Regions from separate parts of the Amycolatopsis sp. NPDC031561 genome, predicted to be linked through region 1. Evidence: riboswitches for the same ligand, from Rfam matches in the RefSeq annotation. Region 1 holds a riboswitch; each other region holds the start of a gene.
What was found. Region 1 has a riboswitch for cobalamin ahead of ACZ5IK_RS33220 (prenyltransferase/squalene oxidase repeat-containing protein). Riboswitches for the same ligand answer to the same signal wherever they lie in the genome.
Positions count from the first base shown of each region.

Region 2: it holds a riboswitch for cobalamin, as region 1 does, so the genes downstream of both, metE (5-methyltetrahydropteroyltriglutamate--homocysteine S-methyltransferase) here and ACZ5IK_RS33220 (prenyltransferase/squalene oxidase repeat-containing protein) in region 1, are expected to answer to the same signal.
Region 3: it holds a riboswitch for cobalamin, as region 1 does, so the genes downstream of both, ACZ5IK_RS26885 (CoA-acylating methylmalonate-semialdehyde dehydrogenase) here and ACZ5IK_RS33220 (prenyltransferase/squalene oxidase repeat-containing protein) in region 1, are expected to answer to the same signal.

Region 1 covers NZ_JBVILA010000022.1:54,180-61,426, reverse strand. The annotation lists gene ACZ5IK_RS33235 (helix-turn-helix transcriptional regulator) at 1-355, shown strand, start outside; gene ACZ5IK_RS33230 (LLM class F420-dependent oxidoreductase) at 436-1,275, shown strand; gene ACZ5IK_RS33225 (peptidase) at 1,518-2,525, opposite strand; cobalamin riboswitch at 2,560-2,685, opposite strand; cobalamin riboswitch at 2,767-2,908, shown strand; gene ACZ5IK_RS33220 (prenyltransferase/squalene oxidase repeat-containing protein) at 2,992-5,715, shown strand; gene ACZ5IK_RS33215 (ABC transporter substrate-binding protein) at 5,712-6,566, shown strand; gene ACZ5IK_RS33210 (ABC transporter substrate-binding protein) at 6,581-7,247, shown strand, end outside.
Region 2 covers NZ_JBVILA010000040.1:28,229-35,475, reverse strand. The annotation lists gene ACZ5IK_RS42540 (cytochrome P450) at 1-1,422, opposite strand, end outside; gene metE (5-methyltetrahydropteroyltriglutamate--homocysteine S-methyltransferase) at 1,588-3,861, opposite strand; cobalamin riboswitch at 3,962-4,184, opposite strand; gene ACZ5IK_RS42530 (ribonucleotide-diphosphate reductase subunit beta) at 4,316-5,392, opposite strand; gene ACZ5IK_RS42525 (ribonucleoside-diphosphate reductase subunit alpha) at 5,465-7,247, opposite strand, start outside.
Region 3 covers NZ_JBVILA010000015.1:122,940-130,186, forward strand. The annotation lists gene mmsB (3-hydroxyisobutyrate dehydrogenase) at 1-590, opposite strand, end outside; gene ACZ5IK_RS26875 (enoyl-CoA hydratase/isomerase family protein) at 587-1,621, opposite strand; gene ACZ5IK_RS26880 (acyl-CoA dehydrogenase family protein) at 1,618-2,757, opposite strand; gene ACZ5IK_RS26885 (CoA-acylating methylmalonate-semialdehyde dehydrogenase) at 2,765-4,264, opposite strand; cobalamin riboswitch at 4,425-4,610, opposite strand; gene ACZ5IK_RS26890 (short-chain fatty acyl-CoA regulator family protein) at 4,698-6,098, opposite strand; gene ACZ5IK_RS26895 (3-hydroxybutyryl-CoA dehydrogenase) at 6,232-7,101, shown strand; gene ACZ5IK_RS26900 (MmgE/PrpD family protein) at 7,101-7,247, shown strand, end outside.

The sequences.
Region 1 (7,247 bases):
CGCCTACGCCACCCTGCTGCGACGGCACCGGCGGAGCCGGGACGCCCGAGACCAGTTCCGCGATGCCCTGCGCGGCTTCGAAAACGTCGGCGCGACACGGTTCGCCGATCGCGCCCGCGCCGGGCTGCGGGCGACCGGTGAGACCGTCGACGCGCCGCACCGCTCGCTCGCCGGGCTCACTCCGCAGCAGGACGCCATCACGCGGCTCGTGGCGGCGGGGGAGACGAACAAGGAGATCGCGCGGCGGCTGGTGATCAGCCACCGGACCGTGGATCACCACCTGCGGAACATCTTCACGGCCCTGGGCGTCCGGTCGCGAGTGGAACTCGCGCGCCGCGTGGCCGCCGGGGAATGAGCTTTGCCCCTTCGCGCAATTAGTCCTCTGGTTGCGGTCTGGAGGGAATACCGGGTCCGCCACGGGAGTCGTAGCGAAGTATGGACTTCGGGATCGCGACGGCAGTGACCGACGAAGGAATCCGGCCCCACGTGCTGGGGGCGGCTCTGGAGGAGAAGGGGTTCGACTCCCTCTATCTCCCCGAACACTCCCATATACCGGTCAGCAGGGAGTCTCCTTACCCCGGCGGTGAGCTGCCGCGAGGGGCCCTGCGCAACTTCGACCCGTTCGTGGCGCTGGCCGCCGCCGCGACGGTCACGTCGAACCTCCGGCTCGGCACCGCGGTCGCCCTGATGATCCAGCGCGACGTGCTCTACACGGCGAAGGAGGTCGCCAGCCTGGACCTGCTCTCCGAGGGGCGGGTGATCTTCGGTGTCGGGGCGGGCTGGAACATCGAGGAGATGCGCAACCACGGCGTCGACCCGCGGACGCGGGGCGCGCTCCTGACCGAGCAACTCCAGGCGCTCAAGGAGATCTGGACCAAGGACGAGGCCGAATTCCACGGCGAGCACGTCGACTTCGACCCGGTTTTCGCCTGGCCGAAGCCGGTGCGGAAACCGCATCCGCCGATCTACGTCGCCGGTCAGGGCCCGGCCGGGCTCAAACGGCTCGCCGAGCACGCGGACGGCTGGCTGCCGCATTTCGTGACACCGCCGGAGGAACTGCGCCGGGTCCGGTCCTGGCTCGCCGACCAGGGCCGCGAAGACGTCCGGATCAGCGTGTTCGGCGCCCCGGCCGATCCCGAGTTGCTGCGGCGCCTCGAAGGCGCGGGGGTCGACGAAGTCTCCCTCCTCCTGCCGACGCTGCCCGAGGCCGAGACCTTGGAGCTCCTCGACGAGTTCGCGAAGGTCGTGAGGCTCGTGAGTGGTGAGGACGGTTAGAGCGGACCGGGTCGAGGGGGGTCGGTCCGGTCTGGGTGCTTGATCGACGGAGGATCGGGGACGCTCAATGTCCCCGATCCTCCGTTGATCAAGACCGTGCCATCCCCGTGACCTCGCGGACGGCAGCCGTGTGGGGAAGATTTAGGACGTTCAGCGTCCCAAATCTTCCCCACTCACCCAGGATCCAGTGGGTAGGCAAATACGGATCCACCAGAACCGCCCTTACCACTCACGAGGTGACCTCAGGAGCAGGCGAGCACCGGCGCCTGCGGACGGCCACCGCCGTGCAGGTCGCTCAGCGGAACCCGTGCCAGGCCGAGGATCGCCTGCGCGGTCGCGCGCGGGGCGGTCGCCGGGTTCAGGCCGGTGGCGTCGTAGGCGATCGCGCCGCGGTCCGCGACGGCGCCGGTGCAGCCGGTCTGCAGCGTCCGCAGGAACTCCCGCGCCTTGACCGCGGCGGCGGGACGGTGCCCGGCCAGCGCCTCGGCGGCGAGGCCGGTGCTGTTGGAGTTCGGCGCGTTCGTGCCGACGCCGAAGCCGCCGTTCGCGTGCTGCTTGGTGACCAGCCAGGAGGTGCCTTCACCGGCGTTCACCGCGTCACCGGTGGCGCGCAGCGCCTGCACGACCATCGCGGTCGAGTCGACGTCGCTCGCGCAGGTCGCTTCGCCGAAGTTCAGCGGGAAACCGCCGTCCGCGCACTGGGTGCCCGCGAGGAAGGTCACGGCCGACGCGGGGGCGCCGGCGGGGGTGCGGTCCAGCGCCAGCAGGGCGAGCGACTGCGAGAAGGCGTTGGAGTAGTCGCCGTACTCGGACCGGTCGGAGAACCGGCCGGACGGCGTGAGCAGCGAGAGTAGTCCCGCCTTCAGGTCGACGCCGCCGAACGACGCCGGGTTCTTGCCCCGGATCTGCGCGGCCAGCAGCAGTTTGGCGTGCGCGCCCGCGTAGGCCTCGGTGCCGCTGCCGACGTAACCGGTGGTGATCTCCGGCTTCGCCAGCCAAGTGATCGCCTTGCCCGCGTTGGTGTCCGACACCCCGGCCGCGGCGAACGCGAAGATCGCGTCGATCGTCAAGCCCTGGTCGGGGTACTTCTGGCCGCCGAAGTCGGCCTCGAACCTTTCCCCGTCGGCCATCTGCCTGGCGAGCCAGCCCGCGGCGGCGTCCGCCTTGTTGTGGGTGGCCGCGGTCGCCGCCGGAGCGGCGACCAGTCCGATGCCGCACAGCATGGCGACAGCGAGGACCAAACGTCTCATGAGAACCCTTCCCGCATTTCCACGACAGGAGTCGGTGGTGACACCGCGCGACGTGGGTGACCGGGCTCGCCCGGAGGGCATACCGTTGCGGGACAGCGCCGGATTCTCACCGGACTTCCCCCACGACCGCGCTGAATTGACGATCCGAAGAGTCTCATCCCGGTCAAGCGCCGGGATACCGCCGAGCGCGAGTCGCGATGTGATCCTGGCAACCGACCTGGTCAGCGGTGCCTGTCGCAAGTAATCGGGTGTTAACCTCGGCGGGCTCGACAACTGAACACCGCCGCCCGTGACGGGGAAGCCGGTCGAAATCCGGCGCTGTCGCGCAACCGTGGGCCCCTCACCAGGGCGAGCCGGGGTACCGCACGAGTGGATGAACGATCAAGAAGTCCGAACCACTGTCGCGATAAACAGGGGTGACTGCGGCGTCCCGCGCCTGTCCTCCGTCATGCCGCAAGGAGGAGCCATGCGCCGTGGGTACCTGGCCGCATCGGCGTTCACCGTCAGCGTCGGCGTGGTCGCCGCACTGCTCACCGGGACGGCGACAGCCGCCAACGACCCCGGAGCGGCGAAGTCGAACTCCGGCTGGCTCGCGACGAAGCTGAAGCCGGACGGCACGCTCGAGAACCCCAACGGCGGCGATCTGCCCGACCACGGGCTGATGATCGACGCGCTGTTCGCGATGTACGCCTCGGGCGAAGGCGCGAAGGCCGAGCCGATCGTGAAGTACCTTGACGAGCAGGGCCACGCGACCGACTACTTCACCTGGGACGGGCTCATTCCCGACGGTGGCGAGTTCGACTTCTCCAACATCATCGTCGGCGGTGCCACGGCCAAGACCCTGGTCGCCGCCGAGGTCGCGGGCCGGAATCCCCGGAACTTCGACGGCTACGACATGGTCGCCGAGACCAAGGCCGCGATCATGCGCAAGGGTCCCGACATCGGCCGGGTCAGCGACTACTCGAAAGATCCCCGACTTGCCGATTCCGTGAGCAACAACGCGAACATGTTCGGCCAGTCCCTCGGCGTGATCGGGCTCGCCGCGGTGGGCCAGAACGACCAGCTCGCCATCGACAAGCTGCTGACCCAGCAATGTTCCGAGGGCTACTTCCGGGTCTTCTTCGCCTACATCCCGACGAGCGAGACCGGCGACCACGTCACCTCCGACCGCCACAAGGTCTCGACCTGCGACGAGGGCAAGCCGTTCGACCTGTCTCCCAAGGACGGCGACGCCACCGGTTTCGCCCTGTCGGCGATGCTGGCCGCGCGGAAGGCGGGCGCCGCGGGACTCGACGGCCCGATCGCGAAGACCGTCTCGTGGCTCCTCGCGAATCAGGATCCCGGCGGTGGCTGGGGTGGCGGCGTCGGTACCGAAGCCCCGAACACCAACAGCACCGGGCTGATCCTTCAGTCGCTCGCCGAGGTCGGCGGCGCGGACGCGGCGGTGGACAAGGGCGTGCGGTTCCTCAAATCCGCGCAGGCGACCGCCGCGGCCGACTCCGGCAACCGGCTCGCCGGTGACATCGGCGCGATCGCCTACAACCCGGAGTCCTACGTGGCCGCGCGCGCCAACGGGATCGGCGGTCTCGACACCTGGATCCGCGCGGGCGCCCAGGCCTCGCTCGGGTTGTCCCAGGTCGGCTTCTCCGAGCTCACGAAGGGCGGCGGGCCGCCGACGAGCAGCAGCGTGTCGGAAACGCCGACCTCCACGCCGTCCGAAACGAGTTCGGCCACCGGCACCCCGACCTCGACCACGAGCGAGCCGGAGCCGACCAGCACCACGACGACCACGACGACCACGACCACCACTACGACGACCAAGACCACCACGACGTCGGTGACGCCGACGCCGGGCACGTCCTCGTCCTCGGCGACCAGCCCGCCCGCGCCGAGCACGGTCACCGTCACGAACACCCCGCCCGCGGCCAAGCCGCAGGAGAACAAGCCCGCGCCGAAGACCACGACGCCGAAACCCAAGAAGGCCGTCACCCCGCGGGCGTCCACCGGCGCCCGGGTCCGGCCGCCGACGGCGATCGCGACCCCGGTCGCCATCCCCGGCACGGCGACACCGGCCTCCCGGCTCGGCGCGTACCTGACGAACCGGCTCGTCGGCGGTGACCACGTCGAGGTCACCGAGGACGGCAAGACCTACGTCGACTACGACGCCACCGCCGAGCTGGTGCTCGCGCTGAGGGCGCTGGACGAGCAGCCGGACACCGTCGCCCGCGCTTCGAAGTTCCTGCTCACGCCGGAAGCCGTGCAGGCCTACGCCCACGGCGCACCATACGAACAGAGCGGGGCCTCCTACGCAGAACCGCTCGCGAAACTCGTGCTCGTCGGCGAGTTCGCGAAGGCGGACGTCGGCCAGTTGCGCGCCGATCTGGTGAAGCTGCGCGGCGCGGACGGCAAGTTCACCGACACCGGGTCCTTCGCCGACGCAGACGAGACCGTCGAGCGGCACGCGTGGGCGCTGCTCGCCACCACCGCCGACCCCGGCCCCGCGGTCGAGCTGTTGCTTTCACGCCAGTGCGCAGACGGAACCTTCCCGAAGCACCTCGACACCGCCGAATGCGGCTCCGGTGACCTCGGCGCGACTGCCGCCGCGGTCACCGCGCTGGCCGTCCGTCCGCACACCGACGCCGCGCCGTCGGCCAAACGGCCGGACGGCTGGACCGAGCGGCGCGTGTCGGCGTTCGTCTCCGCGGTGAGCGCGCTCGGCGTCCGGCCGACCGGCGAGGGCATGGTGACCGGCGAGGCGGGCGAGCCGGACGTCGCGCTGAGCGCCGCCGTCGCCACCGCGCGGCAGATCGCCGGGCTCGACGCGAGCGGAACCGCGCGGTCGCTGGGCAAACTGGTCCAGGCCGACGGCGGTTTCGCCAAGGGATTCGTGGCGGCGAGCGACGGGAAGACCGATTTCCCGACGAGCCTGGCCGCCGCGCAGGGTGTCGCGGGCCGATCCTGGCTCACCGCCGCGGATTCGCCGCTGTCGCCCGCCGTGCGGCTGCCGCTCTCGGACGTCAGCGCCGAGAACGCCGTGTCCGGTACCCAGCTGCAGGCCGCCGCCCAGACGACTCAGCCGCCGTGGATGACCTGGGGGCTCATCGGTCTCGCGGTGCTCCTGCTGGCCGCCGCGATCGTGCTCATCTTCCTGCTTCGCCGCTTCATCAAGACAAAGGGGGCAACACCATGAGAAGACTGCTCGCCGTCACGTCCGTCCTCATCGGACTGATCGGGCTGTCCGCCGCACCCGCGCAGGCGGTCGATCCGGCCAAGGGCTACAACGGGATCTGCACCGGCAACGACGCCCTCACCGGCGTCACCGTCGTGGTCGACTTCCAGGAACTGGACGGTAACGGCGGGACCGCCGCGCCGACGATCACCCGCTGCTCGCCCAACGCGAACCCGGGCACCGACCGCACGGGCATCAAGGCGTTGCAGGACGCCGGGATCGCCGTCGCCGGCACCGCCCGGTGGGGGCTCGGTTTCGTCTGCCGCCTGGAAGGCCGCCCGTCCGCGACGGAGGTCCTGCCGTTGTCCAGCAACCCGAACTACAAGGAACCGTGCGTCAACACGCCGCCCGCCGGCGCGTACTGGGGCTACTGGCACGCCGCCGGTTCCGGTTCGACCTGGACCTACAGCAGCTACGGCGCGCTCAACCGCACCGTCGTGCCCGGCGGGTTCGAGGGCTGGTCGTTCTCGCTGAACAAGTCCGCGACGACCAACCCGCCGCCCGGCGTCACTCCGACCAACCCGGCCGTGAACGCGAACAATCCGACGATCGCGTTGTCCGTCGACGATGTCGACCGCAAGATCACCCTCGGCCAGAGCACCTCGCTGACCTGGACGACGACCAACGCCACGGGGGTCACCGCGGGTTCGGTGACCCCGGCGAGCGGTGGCGGCGCCTGGTCGGGCTCGCTGGCGGCGCCCGGCGGCACGCAGAACATCACGCCGACCGCCGCGGGCACCTACGTCTACACGATCGCGGCGACGGGTAACGGGGTGACGGTGTACTCGAGCGCGACCTTGACCGTCCAATGAGGAGGGTCTTCGGGATGGTGGCGGCGATCTTCCTGATCGCCGCCATCGCGCCGTCCGCGCACGCCGTCGACCAGGGCAAGGGCTATCCGGGGTTCTGCAAGGACACAGGCGGGGTCACCGTGGTCGTGGACTTCCAGGGACTCGGCGGCACGACCATCGTGCGCTGCAACCCCCAGACCACGCGCGGCACCGGACTCGACGCGCTCAAGGGCGCCGGTTTCCAGATCGCCGGGGTGCAGCGGTGGGGCGAGGCGTTCATCTGCCGGGTCGAGAACCGCCCGTCGGCGGCCGAGAACGTCCCGATCGCGGGTCGCGAGAAGTACCGTGAGCTGTGCATCGACACACCTCCGGCACAGGCTTACTGGTCTTATTGGCACGCCTCGAACAACTGCGCCTGGGACTACAGCCAGTGGGGTGTCAAGAACCGTGACTTCATCCCCGGCGGTTTCGAAGGCTGGTCGTTCTCGCTGAACGCCACCGCCCAGACGAATCCGGTCCCGCGGGTTTCCGCGGTGCGGCCGGGTACCGAGGGCCAGCCGTGCGTGCCGCGCGAGGAGGCCAAGCCGGTCACCAACGATCCCAACGAGCGGCAGCAGCAACCGCAAGGCGGGCAGCAGCAGCCGGGAGACGGCCCGCAGCCGACAGCGGAAGCAGAGGCTGGGCCAGGGGAAACCACGGCCG
Region 2 (7,247 bases), on a different contig from region 1:
CAGGCCGTCCGCGGGGACGGGCAGCGAGACGTAATCCCAGCGTGCGGTGTAGTCCTCCGGGACCGACCACCGGTACGCCCGGAGCATCTCGTGCAGCAGCGCCTTCACTTCGAACGTCCCGAAATGCAGACCGATGCACTTGTGCGCGCCGCCGCCGAACGGCATCCACGCGTAGCGATGCGACTTGTCCTCGCGGCGTTCCTCGCCGAAGCGGTCCGGGTCGAACCGCATCGGGTCGGTCCAGTACTCCGGCGCGAAATGGTTGACGGTGGGGGAAACCCCGACCAGTGTCCCTTCGGGAATGAAGTGCCCGAGAACCTCGGTGTCCTTCACGGTTTTCCTTGCCAGCGAAGGAACCGGGGCCACCAGCCGCAAGGATTCCTTGATCACCAGGTCCAGCGTGGTCAGGGTCTCCAGTGCCTCGATGTCCGGTACGTCGTCGCCGAGCGCGAGGGACTCCTGGCGCGCGCGTTCCTGCCACTCGGGGTTCTTGGCGAGGTGGTAGACGGCGGCGGCGCTGGTGATGGTCGACGTGTCGTGCGCGGCCATCATCAGGAAGATCATGTGGTTGACGACGTCGGAGTCGGTGAAGCGGTCACCGTCTTCGGTGGTGGCGTGGCACAAGGCGGTGAAGAGGTCTTCTCCGTCGCTTCGCCGCTTCGCAGGCAGATTCGCCGCGAAGTAGCGTTCGAGGACCTTGCGGCCGTGCAATCCCGCCGCCCAGCGGCCACCGGGAACGGGGAAGCGCACGATGGCCGTGCCCGCGCGCACGGAATTCACGAACGCGCGGTTGATCGCGGCCGCGTCGTCGCCGGACCGCATGCCCATGAACACGCGTGTCGCGACGTCGAGCGTGAGTTGCTTGAGAGACCAGTAGATCCGCGGGTTCGGCCGGTCCGCCCACGTGGCGATGCCCTCGCGCAGGGCCGGTCCCATCTGGTCGACGTACCCGGTGAGCCGCTGCCTCGTGAACGCCGCCTGCATGATCCGGCGGTGCAGATGGTGCTCGCCGAAATCGAGCAGCATCAGGCCGCGGTCGAAGAACTGCTCGATGAAGAACTTCCAGCCCTCCTGGGAGAAGGCCTTGTCCTTGTTCACCAGCGCGATCTGGGTGGCCTCGGGACCGGAGAGGGCGACGATGCGGCGGCCGAACGCGCCCATCCACGACACCGGGCCATAGGTCTCGTGGCGCTTGAGGCCGAACTCGATGCCGAAGCGCATGAAGTCCAGCGCGTGCCCGATGACGGGCGGGCCTTCGTCGCCGAGGACGGGTTTGAGACCCGGCGGGGCGGGCGCGAGTTCGCGGACCGGCCAGGTCGCGCCGAGCCAGCGCTGGTCGACCGAACGCGGCAGGGGGATCGAGGTGAGCGGAGGGACCCGCTCACGCAGTGCCCCGGTGACCTTTTCGACGGCGTTCGCCATGGTGACCATCTCCCCGTTGAGACCGGCTACCGACCCACCATCGCACTCTTGTTGGCAGGTTGACAATACCCTGGCGGATGTCAACCCCGGGAGTGTCAGGAAAGGGGCTTTCAAGACGTTTTTCGTCCTGAAAGCCCCTTTCCTGACAGATCAGATTAGATCAGATCAGCCCAGCTCGGACCGGACCGCGTTCGCGGCCGCGACCAGGTTCCGCAGGGCCGGCTCCACCTCGGCGTAACCGCGGGTCTTCAGCCCGCAGTCCGGGTTGACCCAGATCCGCTCGGCGGGCACGGCGCCGACGGCGGTCCGCAGCAGCCCGCTGACCTCGTCGACGCCGGGGACGCGCGGCGAGTGGATGTCGTACACGCCCGGCCCGACGCCGCGGCCGAAGCCCGCCGCGCCGAGGTCGGTGACGACCTCCATCTTCGACCGCGCGGCCTCGATGCTGGTGACGTCGGCGTCGAGTGCGTCGATCGCCTTCACCACCTCACCGAACTCCGAATAGCACATGTGCGTGTGGATCTGTGTCGCGTCGTCGATCCCGGACGTCGCCAGCCGGAACGACGAAACCGCCCAGGAGAAGTACGCCTCGTGCGCCGCCGCGCGCAGCGGGAGCAGTTCCCGTAGTGCCGGCTCGTCCACCTGGATGACGCGGATGCCGGCCGCCTGCAGGTCGTGCACCTCGTCGCGGATGGCCAGTGCCACCTGGCGGGCGGTCTCGCCCAGCGGCTGGTCGTCGCGGACGAACGACCACGCCAGGATCGTCACCGGTCCGGTCAGCATGCCCTTGACGGGTTTGCCGGTCAGGCTTTGCGCGTAGCGCGCCCACTCGACGGTCATCGGCTCGGGACGGGAGACGTCGCCGTACAGGATCGGCGGCCGGACACACCGCGAGCCGTAGGACTGCACCCAGCCGAAGTCGGTGGCCGCGAACCCGGCCAGCCGCTCGGCGAAGTACTGCACCATGTCGTTGCGCTCGGGCTCGCCGTGCACCAGCACGTCAAGGCCCAGATCCTCCTGCAGCCGGATGACGCGCTCGATCTCCGCCTTCATCGCGGCCTCGTACCCGGCGTCGTCCAGCGAGCCCGCCTTGTGCGCGGCGCGGGCCTTGCGGACGTCGGTGGTCTGGGGGAACGAGCCGATCGTCGTGCTCGGCAACGGCGGCAGGGCCAGCGCGGCCTGCTGGGCCGCCGCGCGCCGCGCGTAGGGGGAGCGGACGGTGTCCTCCGGCCGCAGCGCCTCCAGCCGGGCACGGACCCCGGCGTCGGCCAGGTCGGCCGCCGTGGCGCGGTCCGTGGCCGCCGCACGGGCGGCGGAGAGGTCGACGCCCTCCTCCTTCAGTGCGCGGCCGAGCAGGACGACCTCGTCGACCTTCTGCTTGGCGAACGCGAGCCAGCCCTTGAGCCGCGGGTGGAGCTCGGCCTCCCGCTCGACGTCGTAAGGCACGTGCAGCAGCGAGCACGACGTCGAGACGCTGACCGACTTCGCGGTGCCGAGCAGCGTCGCCGCCCGGCTGAGCGCACGGGTCGGGTCGGTGCGCCAGACGTTGCGCCCGTCCACGACACCGGCCAGGACCTCCTTGTCGCGCAAGGCGGGTTCGGCCGCGACGGCGTCCACAAAGGACTCATCGGTGACGAGGTCGACGGCGAGGGCGTCGATCGGGGAACGGGCGAGCACACCCAGTCCCCGGCCGAGACCGCCGAAGTATCCGGCGACCAGGATCTTCGGGCGCGCGGTCTCCTTCGCGAGCCGGTGGTAGGCGCGGATGAGCGCGTTGAGCTCCGGCTCGGTGCGGTCGCCGGCGAAGGCGGGCTCGTCGAGCTGGACCCACTCGACGCCTTCGTCATGCAGGCGCCGCAGCAGTTCGACGTAGCCGTCGAGAAGGTTGTCGAGAAGGTCCAGCGGGCGGAAGCCCTCCGGAGCACCCTCGGCGGCCTTCGCGAGCAGCAAGAACGTCACCGGGCCCACCAGCACCGGCCGTGTCTCGACGCCGACCGCGCGGGCCTCGCGGTACTCGTCGAGCGGCTTGGAGCCGGCGACCGAGAATCGGGTGTCCGGCCCGAGTTCGGGGACGATGTAGTGGTAGTTCGTGTCGAACCACTTCGTCATCTCCATCGCGGGCGCGTCCTGCACCCCGCGAGCGGCGGCGAAGTAGGTGTCGAGCGGTGAGAGACCGAGCTTCGTGACGCGCTCCGGCAGCGCTCCGAACAGCTCGGCGGTGTCGAGCACCTGGTCGTAGTGGGAGAACGTGTTGGAGGGGACGGAGTCCAGTCCCGCGTCCTTGAGTTCCCGCCAGGTTTGCGTACGCAGCGCGCGGCCGGTCTCCAGCAACGCGGCTTCGTCGATCTTGCCCGCCCAGTAGCGTTCGAGTGAACGCTTGAGTTCCCGGTCCGGTCCGATCCGGGGGTAGCCCAGCACAGTGGTGCCGATTTCGGTCACAGCTCTCTCCTCGCGAGCTTGTCGTCAGAGCCCGGAGCGCGCAGGAATGACCGCGGTTTCGGTCGCGCCCATCCCACGAGGCCCGGACTCACGCACGCCGTCGGCGCGCGCACCACGGGCAGGTCTTCGGACTCGTGGGCGACTCGCTCGCTCCTACCGGCCGTCGCTTCCCGGGGCGCCATGCCCCAGTGCTTTACCGTGTCTCGCACGGTGACGGCTTTCGTTCCCACATACCGCTGCGGGGCAGTCCCGGATTCTCACCGGGTTCCCTGTTACCTCGACCGGCCTGGGAGGCCGGGCGAACCAGTAGCACCCTGCAGCGTACCCACGCCCGCCGCGGCCCCGCTGGACATGTGATGAACCTCAGTCGGCTGAAGCGCGTGAAGGCCCCCTTCCCTCGGCTCAGCCGAGGGAAGGGGGCCTTCACGCGCAAGCGGTTACGCCGACCGGGGGATCAGTCCCAGTCGAGGGCGCCACCGGACTGGTACTCGATGACGCGGGTCTCGAAGAAGTTCTTCTCCTTCTTGAGGTCCATCGCCTCCGACATCCACGGGAACGGGTTCTCCGTCTCGCCGAAGATCGGCTGGAGGCCGATCTGCTGCGCGCGCCGGTCGGTGATGAAGTGCATGTACTGCTCGATCAGCTCGGCCGACAGCCCGAGCATGCCGCGGGGCATGGTGTCGCGGGCGTAGGAGACCTCGAGTTCACAGGCCTCGGTCAGCATGCCGCGGATCTCCGCCTGGAACTCCTCGGTCCACAGGTGCGGGTTCTCGATCTTGATCTGGTTGATGCAGTCGATGCCGAAGTTCAGGTGGATCGACTCGTCGCGCAGGATGTACTGGTACTGCTCGGCGATGCCGATCATCTTGTTCCGGCGGCCGAGCGAGAGGATCTGCGCGAAGCCGGTGTAGAACCACATGCCCTCGAAGATCACGTAGAACGCGACCAGGTCACGCAGGAAGTTCTGGTCGGCCTCGGGGGTACCGGTCTCGAAGTCCGGGTTCTCCAGGTTCTGCGTGTACTTCAGCGCCCACGCGTCCTTCTCCGAGATGGAGGGGACCTCGCGGTACATGTTGAACAGCTCGCCCTCGACCAGGCCGAGGCTTTCGCAGATGTACTGGAAGGTGTGCGTGTGCACGGCCTCCTCGAACGCCTGGCGCAGCAGGTACTGGCGGCATTCGGGGTTGGTGATCTGCCGGTACACCGCGAGCACGATGTTGTTGGCCACCAGCGATTCCGCGGTGGCGAAGAAGCCGAGGTTGCGCTTGAGCATGGTGCGCTCGTCCTCGGTCAGGCCGTCGGCCGACTTCCACAGCGCGATGTCGGCCTGCATGGCGACCTCGGTCGGCATCCAGTGGTTGTTGCAGCCGGCGAGGTACTTCTCCCACGCCCAGGTGTACTTCATCGGCAGCAGCTGGTTGACGTCGGCGCGGGCGTTGATCATCCGCTTGTCGTCGACGTTGATCCGGGCGGCGCCGACTTCGATCTCACCGAGGCCGGTGGCGTCGGTGGAAGCGTCAAAGGTGGTCATAGAGAACTCACTTCACGAGGTGTCGTGAGCGGTAAGGACGGTTAGAACCGCCCTTACCACTCACGAGGATGTTTACTGGCAGGCTTCGCAGTCGGGGTCGTCGATGCGGCAGGCGGCGCCGTCGGTGGCGACGAAGTCGACGTCGGAGACCTGCGGGATCTCCTTCGGTTCCGGGGCGGTCACCGGCACCGCGGGCACGGCGGCGGCGGGCGACGGCGAAACCGCGGCGGAAGCCGACGGGGCGGGCGAAGCGGCGGGGGCGGCGGGCTTGGGTGCCGAAGGTGTGGCCGGGGCCGGGGTGGCCGAGACCGCGTTCAGCTTGCCGTCGGTGCCGCGCAGGGTGCTCTTCTCCACGTGCGTCGCGGACCGCGCCCGCAGGTAGTACGTGGTCTTGAGGCCCTTGTGCCAGGCGTAGCGGTACAGCTCGTCGAGCTTGCGGCCGCTGGGCGCCGCGATGTACAGGTTCAGCGACTGCGCCTGGTCGATCCACTTCTGACGACGCGAACCGGCGTCCACCAGCCACCGCGACTCGATCTCGAACGCGGTCGCGTACAGCGCCTTGAGGTCGTCCGGCACGCGGTCGATCTGGCCGAGGCTGCCGTCGAAGTACTTCAGGTCCGACACCATGACCTCGTCCCACAGCCCGCGCTCCTTGAGCGAGCGGACCAGGTGCGGGTTCACCACGGTGAAGTCACCGGACATGTTCGACTTGACGAACAGGTTCTGGAACAGCGGCTCGATCGACTGCCCGACGCCCACGATGTTGGAGATCGTCGCGGTCGGCGCGATCGCCATCACGTTGGAGTTGCGCATGCCGACGGTCTTGACCCGCTCGCGCAGCGGCGCCCAGTCCAAAGTGGACGAGGTGTCGACGTCGAGCGCGTCGCCCTGGCGGGCGTCGATCAGCAGCTGCAGCGAGTCGATCGGCAGGATTCCCTTGCTCCACAAGGAACCCTCGAACGTCTGGTACTGGCCGCGCTCCTCGGCGAGGTCGGTCGACGCCGAGATCGCGTAGTAGCTGATGTGCTCCATGCTGGTGTCCGCGAACTGGACGGCCTCTTCCGAGGACAGCGGGACACCGATCTCGAACAGCGCGTCCTGGAAGCCCATCAGGCCCAGCCCGATCGGGCGGTGCCGCAGGTTGGACCGGCGTGCTTCCGGGATGGTGTAGAAGTTGATGTCGATCACGTTGTCGAGCATGCGGACGGCGGTGCGCACGGTCTTCTCGAGACGCTTCGCGTCGATGCCCTCGGGGGTGACGTGCTTGAGCAGGTTCACCGAGCCGAGGTTGCAGACCGCGACCTCGTCCGTGGTGGTGTTCAGGGTGATCTCGGTGCACAGGTTGGACGAGTGCACGACACCCACGTGCTGCTGCGGCGAGCGCAGGTTGCACGGGTCCTTGAAGGTGATCCACGGGTGGCCGGTCTCGAACAGCATGGTCAGCATGCGGCGCCACAGGTCGATCGCGCGGACCTTGCGGAAGACCTTCAGCTCACCGCGTTCGGCGGCGGCCTCGTACTCGCGGTAGCGCTCGGCGAACGCGGTGCCGTAGAGGTCGTGCAGGTCCGGGGTCTCGTTCGGCGAGAACAGCGTCCACTGCGCGTCGGCCTCGACCCGGCGGAGGAACTCGTCCGGCACCCAGTTCGCGGTGTTCATGTCGTGCGTACGACGACGGTCGTCACCGGTGTTCTTGCGCAGGTCGAGGAATTCCTCGATGTCGACGTGCCAGGTCTCGAGGTACGCGCAGGCCGCGCCCTTGCGCTTGCCGCCCTGGTTCACCGCGACCGCGGTGTCGTTGGCGATCTTGAGGAACGGCACGACACCCTGCGACTGGCCGTTGGTGCCCTTGATGTGC
Region 3 (7,247 bases), on a different contig from region 1:
ACGTCGAACAGCGCCTGGTGGGTGAGGCCGAGTTCCTCGCCGAGCGCGAACGCCTCGGAGACGGCGATCATCGAGACGCCGAGGATCATGTTGTTGCAGATCTTCGCCGCCTGACCGGCGCCCGACGGTCCACAGTGGATCGCCCTGGCGCCCATGACACCGAGCAGGGGCCCGGCCGCGGCGAACGCCTCCGGATCGCCGCCGACCATGAACGTCAGCGTCCCGGCTTCGGCGCCGACCACGCCGCCCGAAACGGGCGCGTCGACCGCCCGGTGACCGGCCGCGGTGACCAGCTCGGCCGCTTGGCGGGCGTCGGCGACGTCGATGGTGGAGCAGTCGACGAACAGCGTGCCGGGGCGCGCGGACGGCAGGATCTCCCGATAGCAGTCGAGGACGTGCTTGCCACTCGGCAACATCGTGAGGACGACGTCGGCCCGCGCGACGGCCGCGCTCGCGGTGTCGAACCTGGCCACGCCCTCGGAGCGGGCGGCGGGAGCTGGGTCGTAGCCGTGGACGGTCTCACCGGACTTGACCAGGTTGGCGGCCATCGGGCCGCCCATGTTGCCGAGGCCGAGGAAGGCGATCGTCATCGGGCCACCCCGTTCCACTCCGCGTCACCGAGATCGGCGAAGTAGGCATCGACGAGCTTGTCCTCCACCTCGGGCAGGGTGGCGGGCGACCACTTCGGCGAGCGGTCCTTGTCGATGATCTGCGCCCGGATGCCCTCGACGAACTCGGCGGAGGAGAGCGCGTGGGTCGAGATCCGGAACTCCTGCGCCAGCACGGTTTCCAGATCGGGCAGCGTCGCGGCCGTGCGGAGCGCCCGCAGCGTCACCTTCAACGCGGTGGGGGACTTCGCCTCGATCTCCTTGGCGGCGGTGGCCGCCGCGTCACCTCCGGAGTGAAGCCGGGTGAGGATCTCTTCGACGGTGTCGGCCGCGTAGCACTGGTCGATCCAGTCCGCGTCCTTGGCCAGCACACTCGGCGGCGCGGGCTCGGCGAACAGTTCCAGCGCGTTGTCCGGAGTGCGCGACGCGAGCGCGTCGAGCAGGTCCGGAACCCGTTCGCTCGGCAGGAAGTGGTCGGCGAGTCCACAGTGGATCGCGTCGGGGCCGGAGATCGACCCGGCGGTGAGCGCGACGTGCGTGCCGAGTTCACCGGGGGCGCGGGACAGCAGGTACGTGCCACCGACGTCCGGGACGAAGCCGATGCCGGTTTCGGGCATGCCGATCCGGGATCGTTCGGTGACGATCCGGTGGCTGCCGTGCGCGGAGACCCCGACCCCGCCGCCCATGACGAGACCGTCCATGAGCGCCAGATACGGCTTCGGGTACCGCGAGATGAGGGCGTTGAGCCGGTACTCGTCGGCCCAGAAGCGCAGGGACGCGGTGCCGCCGGTGCGGGCGTCGTCGTAGATCGCGCGGATGTCGCCGCCCGCGCAGAGCCCGCGGTCACCGGCGCCGTCGATCAGCACCGCGCGGACCGCCGGATCCGAACGCCACGCTTCGAGGCGTTCGAGCATGGCGAGGACCATGTCGTGGTTCAGCGAGTTCAGCGCACGCGGCCGGTTCAGCGTGATCCGGCCGATTCCACTGTGGACGAGAAAGTGGACGTCGTTCACGAAGCCTCCTGCAGCATCCGGCGCGAGATGATCACGCGCATGATTTCGTTGGTCCCTTCGAGGATCTGGTGCACCCGCAGGTCGCGGACGATCTTCTCCAGCCCGTACTCGGCGAGGTAGCCGTAGCCGCCGTGCAGCTGCAGCGCCTGGTTGGCCACCTCGAACCCGGTGTCGGTGCAGAACCGCTTGGCCATCGCCGAAAGCTGGGTGGCGGTGTCCTCGCCCTGGTCGAGTGCGTCCGCGGCCCGCCACAGCAAGGTCCTCGCGGCCTCGAGATCGGTGCGCATGTCGGCCAGCCGGAACTGCAACGCCTGCTTCTCGGACAGCTTCTCGCCGAACGCCGAGCGCTCCGACAGATGCCGGACGGCCATGCCGAGCGCGGCTTCGGCGCCGCCGAGGGAACAGGCCGAGATGTTGAGCCTGCCACCGTCCAAAGCGGACATGGCGACCCGGAACCCGTTGCCCTCGCCGCCGAGCAGCGCGGACGCCGGGACGCGGGCGTCCTCGAAGACGACCTGCCTGGTGGGCTGGGCGTTCCAGCCCATCTTGATCTCGTTGGGGCCGAAGGAGACCCCGGGCGTGTCCCGGTCGACGATGAACGCCGAGATGCCCCGGGCGCCGGGACCGCCGGTGCGGGCGAGCACGACGTAGACGTCCGAAGTGCCCGCGCCGGAGATGAACTGCTTGACGCCGTCGAGCACGTAGTGGTCGCCGTCGCGGCGGGCGCGGGTGGAGAGTGCCGCCGCGTCGGAACCCGCGTCCGGTTCGGTGAGGCAGTAGCTGCCGAACGCGTCCATCGTGGACATCCGGGGCAGGTACCGGTGCCGCTGGGCGTCGTCGCCGAACTTGTCGATCATGGTCGCGACCATGTTGTGGATCGAGATGTAGGCGGCCAGCGACGGGCAGCCGCCGGCGAGCGCCTCGAACACGAGGACGCCGTCGAGCCGTCCGAGCGCGGAGCCGCCGAGGTCCTCGGGCAGGTAGATGCCGCCCATGCCCAGCTGGGCGGCCTTGCGGAGGACGTCGACCGGGAAATGCTTGGCCTGGTCCCATTCGATCGCGTGCGGGGCGAGGTGTTCCGCCGCGAACTCCGCGGCGGTCTCACGCAGGGCCCGCTGTTCGTCGGTCAGTCTCATCGCGGCCTCAGCTCATCGTCGGGATGACGAAGCTGGCGCCTTCCTTGGTGCCCGAAGGCCAGCGCGAGGTGACCGTCTTGGTCTTGGTGTAGAACCGGATCGAGTCCGGTCCGTGCTGGTTGAGGTCGCCGAAACCGGAGCGCTTCCAGCCGCCGAAGGTGTGGTAGGCGATCGGGACCGGGATGGGCACGTTGACCCCGACCATGCCGGTGTTCACCCGCGAGGTGAAGTCGCGGGCGGTGTCGCCGTCGCGGGTGAAGATCGCGACGCCGTTGCCGTACTCGTGTTCGCTGGGCAGCCGCAGCGCTTCCTCGTAGTCGGCCGCGCGCACGATCGACAGCACCGGGCCGAAGATCTCCTCGCGGTAGATCCGCATGTCGCTGGTGACGTGGTCGAACAGGCAGCCGCCGAGGAAGAAGCCGTTCTCGTGACCGTCCACAGTGGTCTCACGGCCGTCGACCAGCAGTTTCGCGCCCTCGGCGAGGCCGACGTCGATGTAGTCGCGGACGCGCTGGACGGCCTCGGCGGTGACCAGCGGCCCGAAGTCGGCCGTCTCGTCCAGGGAAGCACCGATCTTCAGCGTCTTGACGCGTTCGGTCAGCCGGGCGGCCAGCGCGTCGGCGGTGGCTTCACCGACCGGGACGGCCACGGAGATCGCCATGCAGCGTTCACCCGCGGAGCCGTACCCGGCGCCGATCAGCGCGTCGACGACCTGGTCGAGGTCGGCGTCCGGCATCACGATCATGTGGTTCTTGGCGCCGCCGAAGCACTGCGCGCGCTTCCCGTGCGCGGCGGCGGTCGTGTAGATGTACTCGGCGATCGACGACGAGCCGACGAAGCCGACGGCCTCGACGCGGGGGTCGGTGAGCAGCGCGTCGACGGCTTCCTTGTCGCCGTTGACCACGTTGAACACGCCCGGCGGCAGACCTGCTTCGAGGAAGAGTTCGGCCAGCCGCAGCGGCACCGACGGGTCGCGTTCGGACGGCTTGAGCACGAAGGAGTTGCCGCAGGCGATCGCCGGGGCGGCCTTCCACAACGGGATCATCGCGGGGAAGTTGAACGGCGTGATGCCGGCGACCACGCCGAGCGGCTGCCGCATCGAGTAGACGTCGATGCCGGTGCCCGCGCTGTCGCTGTACTCGCCCTTGAGCAGGTGCGGGATACCGATGGCGAACTCGACCACTTCGAGGCCACGCTGGATGTCGCCGCGCGCGTCGGGAACGGTCTTGCCGTGTTCGGACGAGAGCAGGCGGGCGAGGGAGTCCTCTTCCGCGCGGACGAGGTCGACGAACTTCATCAGCACGCGGGCCCGCTTCTGCGGGTTCCAGCGGGCCCATTCGAGCTGGGCCTGCGCCGCGTCGGCGACGACGGCGGCGACCTCGGTGGCCGAGGCGAGCGGGACGCGGGCCTGGACGGCGCCGGTGCTGGGGTCGAAGACGTCGGCGAACCGGCCGGATGTCCCCGACACCGGCTTGCCGCCGACGAAGTGGCTGAGTTCGGTGCTCATGGATGCCCTTTCCGAAAGTACGCAGGACGAAGCCGCCCGAAGACCACGATCGGTGGCCGGGCAGGGGAGTACGGACGACTTACCGCCGGGGTGGTGGCGGGTCGGCGACTTTCGCGCAGGCAGGAAGAATCCGCATGCGTTCAGCTCCATCCTCGTGGACGAACACGACACGTCTGCGGCCGGTATCCTGGCTCCCGGATCCGCGGCGGCTCCGGCCTTCCCGGCTCGCGCCAGTGGCCTTCTCTGCGGGAGCGCCGCTCCCCGGTCACAGTGGCGGGACCGCACCGGATTTTCACCGGCTTCCCTGCACCGCAGACCTGTGGACACCATAAAGTAGGAAGTCCGACTATGTCGAGGACAAGGGTGTGGCGTACGCCTCAGGTACGTGCTGGGTCTCGTGAGTGGTAAGGGCGGTTAGAACCGTCCTTACCACTCACGAGAGTGGCGGGTAGGGCAGCAGGCTGGACGAATGCTCGTCGACCCGCATCGGTTTCCCGATCGCGGGGAAGGCGCGCTGCGGGCACGCGGGCCGTTCGCAGACCTTGCACCCCATCCCGATCGGGGTGACGGCCGCGCCGGTGCCGAGGGCCAGCCCGTCGGAGTACACGAGCCGCCGCGCGTGCCGGAGTTCGCAGCCGAGCCCGATCGCGAACGTCTTGCCGGGATCGCCGTGCCCGCCCGCCGCGCGGGAAACGGTGCGGGCCAGCCAGAAGTACTTCTTGCCGTCCGGGAGTTCGGCGACCTGGGTGAGGATCCGGCCCGGCGAGCTGAACGCCTCGTAGACGATCCACAGTGGACACGAGCCGCCGACGCGGGAGAAGTGGAACCCGGTGGCGGACTGACGTTTCGAGATGTTGCCCGCGCGGTCGACCCGCACGAAGGAGAACGGCACGCCGCGGGTGCCCGGTCGCTGCAAAGTGGACAGTCGATGGCAGATCGTCTCGAAGCCGACGCCGAAGTGGTCGGAAAGGCGCGTGATGTCGTAGCGGTAGCGTTCCGCCGCGCCGAGGAAAACGCGATACGGCAGTACAAGTGCGCCCGCGTAGTAGTTGGCCAGGCCGATCCGCGCGAGCCGCCGGGCGGTGTCGCCGCTGAACTTCCCGTCGTCGACGAGCCGGTCGATCACGTCGCCTGCCTCCAGCAGCGCCAGCTCGGACGCTAGCCGGAACGCGGCCTGACCGGGGCGCAGCGCGGGGGAGAGGCGCAGCGTCTTCCCGCGCGTGTCGAAGTGGTGCTGATCGGCGCCGAGGGATTCGGAGACCACCTTGACGCCGTGACGGTCCAGCAACCCGGCGGCCAGTCCACTGCGGACTTCGCCGGGGTGGAGGCGTAACTCTGCGGCCAGCTTCTCCGCGGGGGCGTCCAGTTCCGCGACATGGTTGCGGCGCAGATAGAACCAGTCCCGGATCTCCTCGTGCGGCTGGTGCGCGGTCGACCGGTCGAGTCCCTGCTCGGTCACCAGCGTGGCGATGTTCTCCACGGCTTCGCGGTAGCGACGGTGCAGCGCGACGAGCGTCCGCGCCACCTCGGGCAGCGTGGTGGTCAGCGCGTCGACCTCGCCCGCGGAGATCTCGCCGCTGACAGTGTTGTCGCCGAACACCTCGCGGACGTCGGCGACCAGCCGGGCGGTGTCGCGGGCCGCGAAAAACTCCGTGTCCACGCCGAAGGTCTCGGTGAGCTTCAGCAGGACCGGCATGGTCAGTGGCCTGCCGTTGTGTTCGAGCTGGTTGACGTAACTCGGCGAGATCTCCAGCAGTCTGGCCAGTTCGGACTGCGTCATGGACCGGCCTTCGCGCAGCTGGCGGAGCCGGGCACCCGCGTACATCTTCTCCACAAGCCGACTGTAACAACTTTTACAAGCGGTTCGCGAACGTTCACAACTCTTCACAGCGCTGCGGGCTAGCGACGATCCCGAGGTCGGTGCCACGCTCGTGACAGAGCACCACAAGGTTCACAAGGGAGTGCGGATGAGCGCGGAGATCGCCCGAGCAGGCGTCGTCGGGGCCGGTCAGATGGGTGCCGGAATCGCCGAGGTGTGCGCCCGGTCCGGCCTGGACGTCGTTGTGTGCGAACAGGACGCGCCGTCCGCCGACGCGGGCCGCGCGCGGATTCTGGCCTCGCTCGATCGGGCGGTCCGGGCGGGCAAGCTCGGCCGCGCGGAGGCCGAACGCGCCGCCTGGCGGCTGCGGTTCACCACCGACGTCGGCGAACTGGCCGACCGCCAGCTGGTGATCGAAGCCGTCGCCGAGGACGAGCAGGTCAAACTGGAGCTGTTCGCGACACTCGACAAGGTCGTGACCGATCCCGACGCGATCCTCGCGTCGAACACCTCCTCCCTCCCGATCATGCGGCTGGCGATGGCCACCGGGCGGGCCGAGCAGGTCGTCGGCCTGCACTTCTTCAATCCGGTCCCGGTGCTGCCGCTGGTCGAGGTGGTCGGCTCGCTGCTGACCAGCGCGTCCACAGTGGACCGCGCCGAACGGTTCGCCCGCGACGTCCTCGGCAAGCAGACCGTACGGGCACGCGACCGGGCCGGGTTCGTGGTCAACGCGCTGCTCGTGCCGTATCTCCTGTCGGCGATCCGGATGGTGGAGTCGGGCTTCGCCGCCGCGTCCGATGTGGACCGAGGGATGGAACTCGGTACCGCGCATCCGATGGGACCCCTGCGCCTGACCGACCTGATCGGCCTCGACACCGTGGCCGCGATCGCGGACTCGCTCTACGCCGAGTTCAAGGAAGCGCTCTACGCGCCACCGCCCCTGCTGCTGCGCATGGTCGACGCCGGGCTGCTCGGCAAGAAGACCGGCCGCGGATTCCACGTCTACGAGGGAAAGTGATGATCGACCACACCGTCCGCACCTACCGCTCCGCCGAATCGCTGCCCCGCGAGGAGCAGCTCGCGTGGAAGCTCGCCTCGGTCGCCACCGACGACGTCCCGGTCACCCCCGAGGTCGCGGCCATGGTGATCAACCGCGTGATCGAC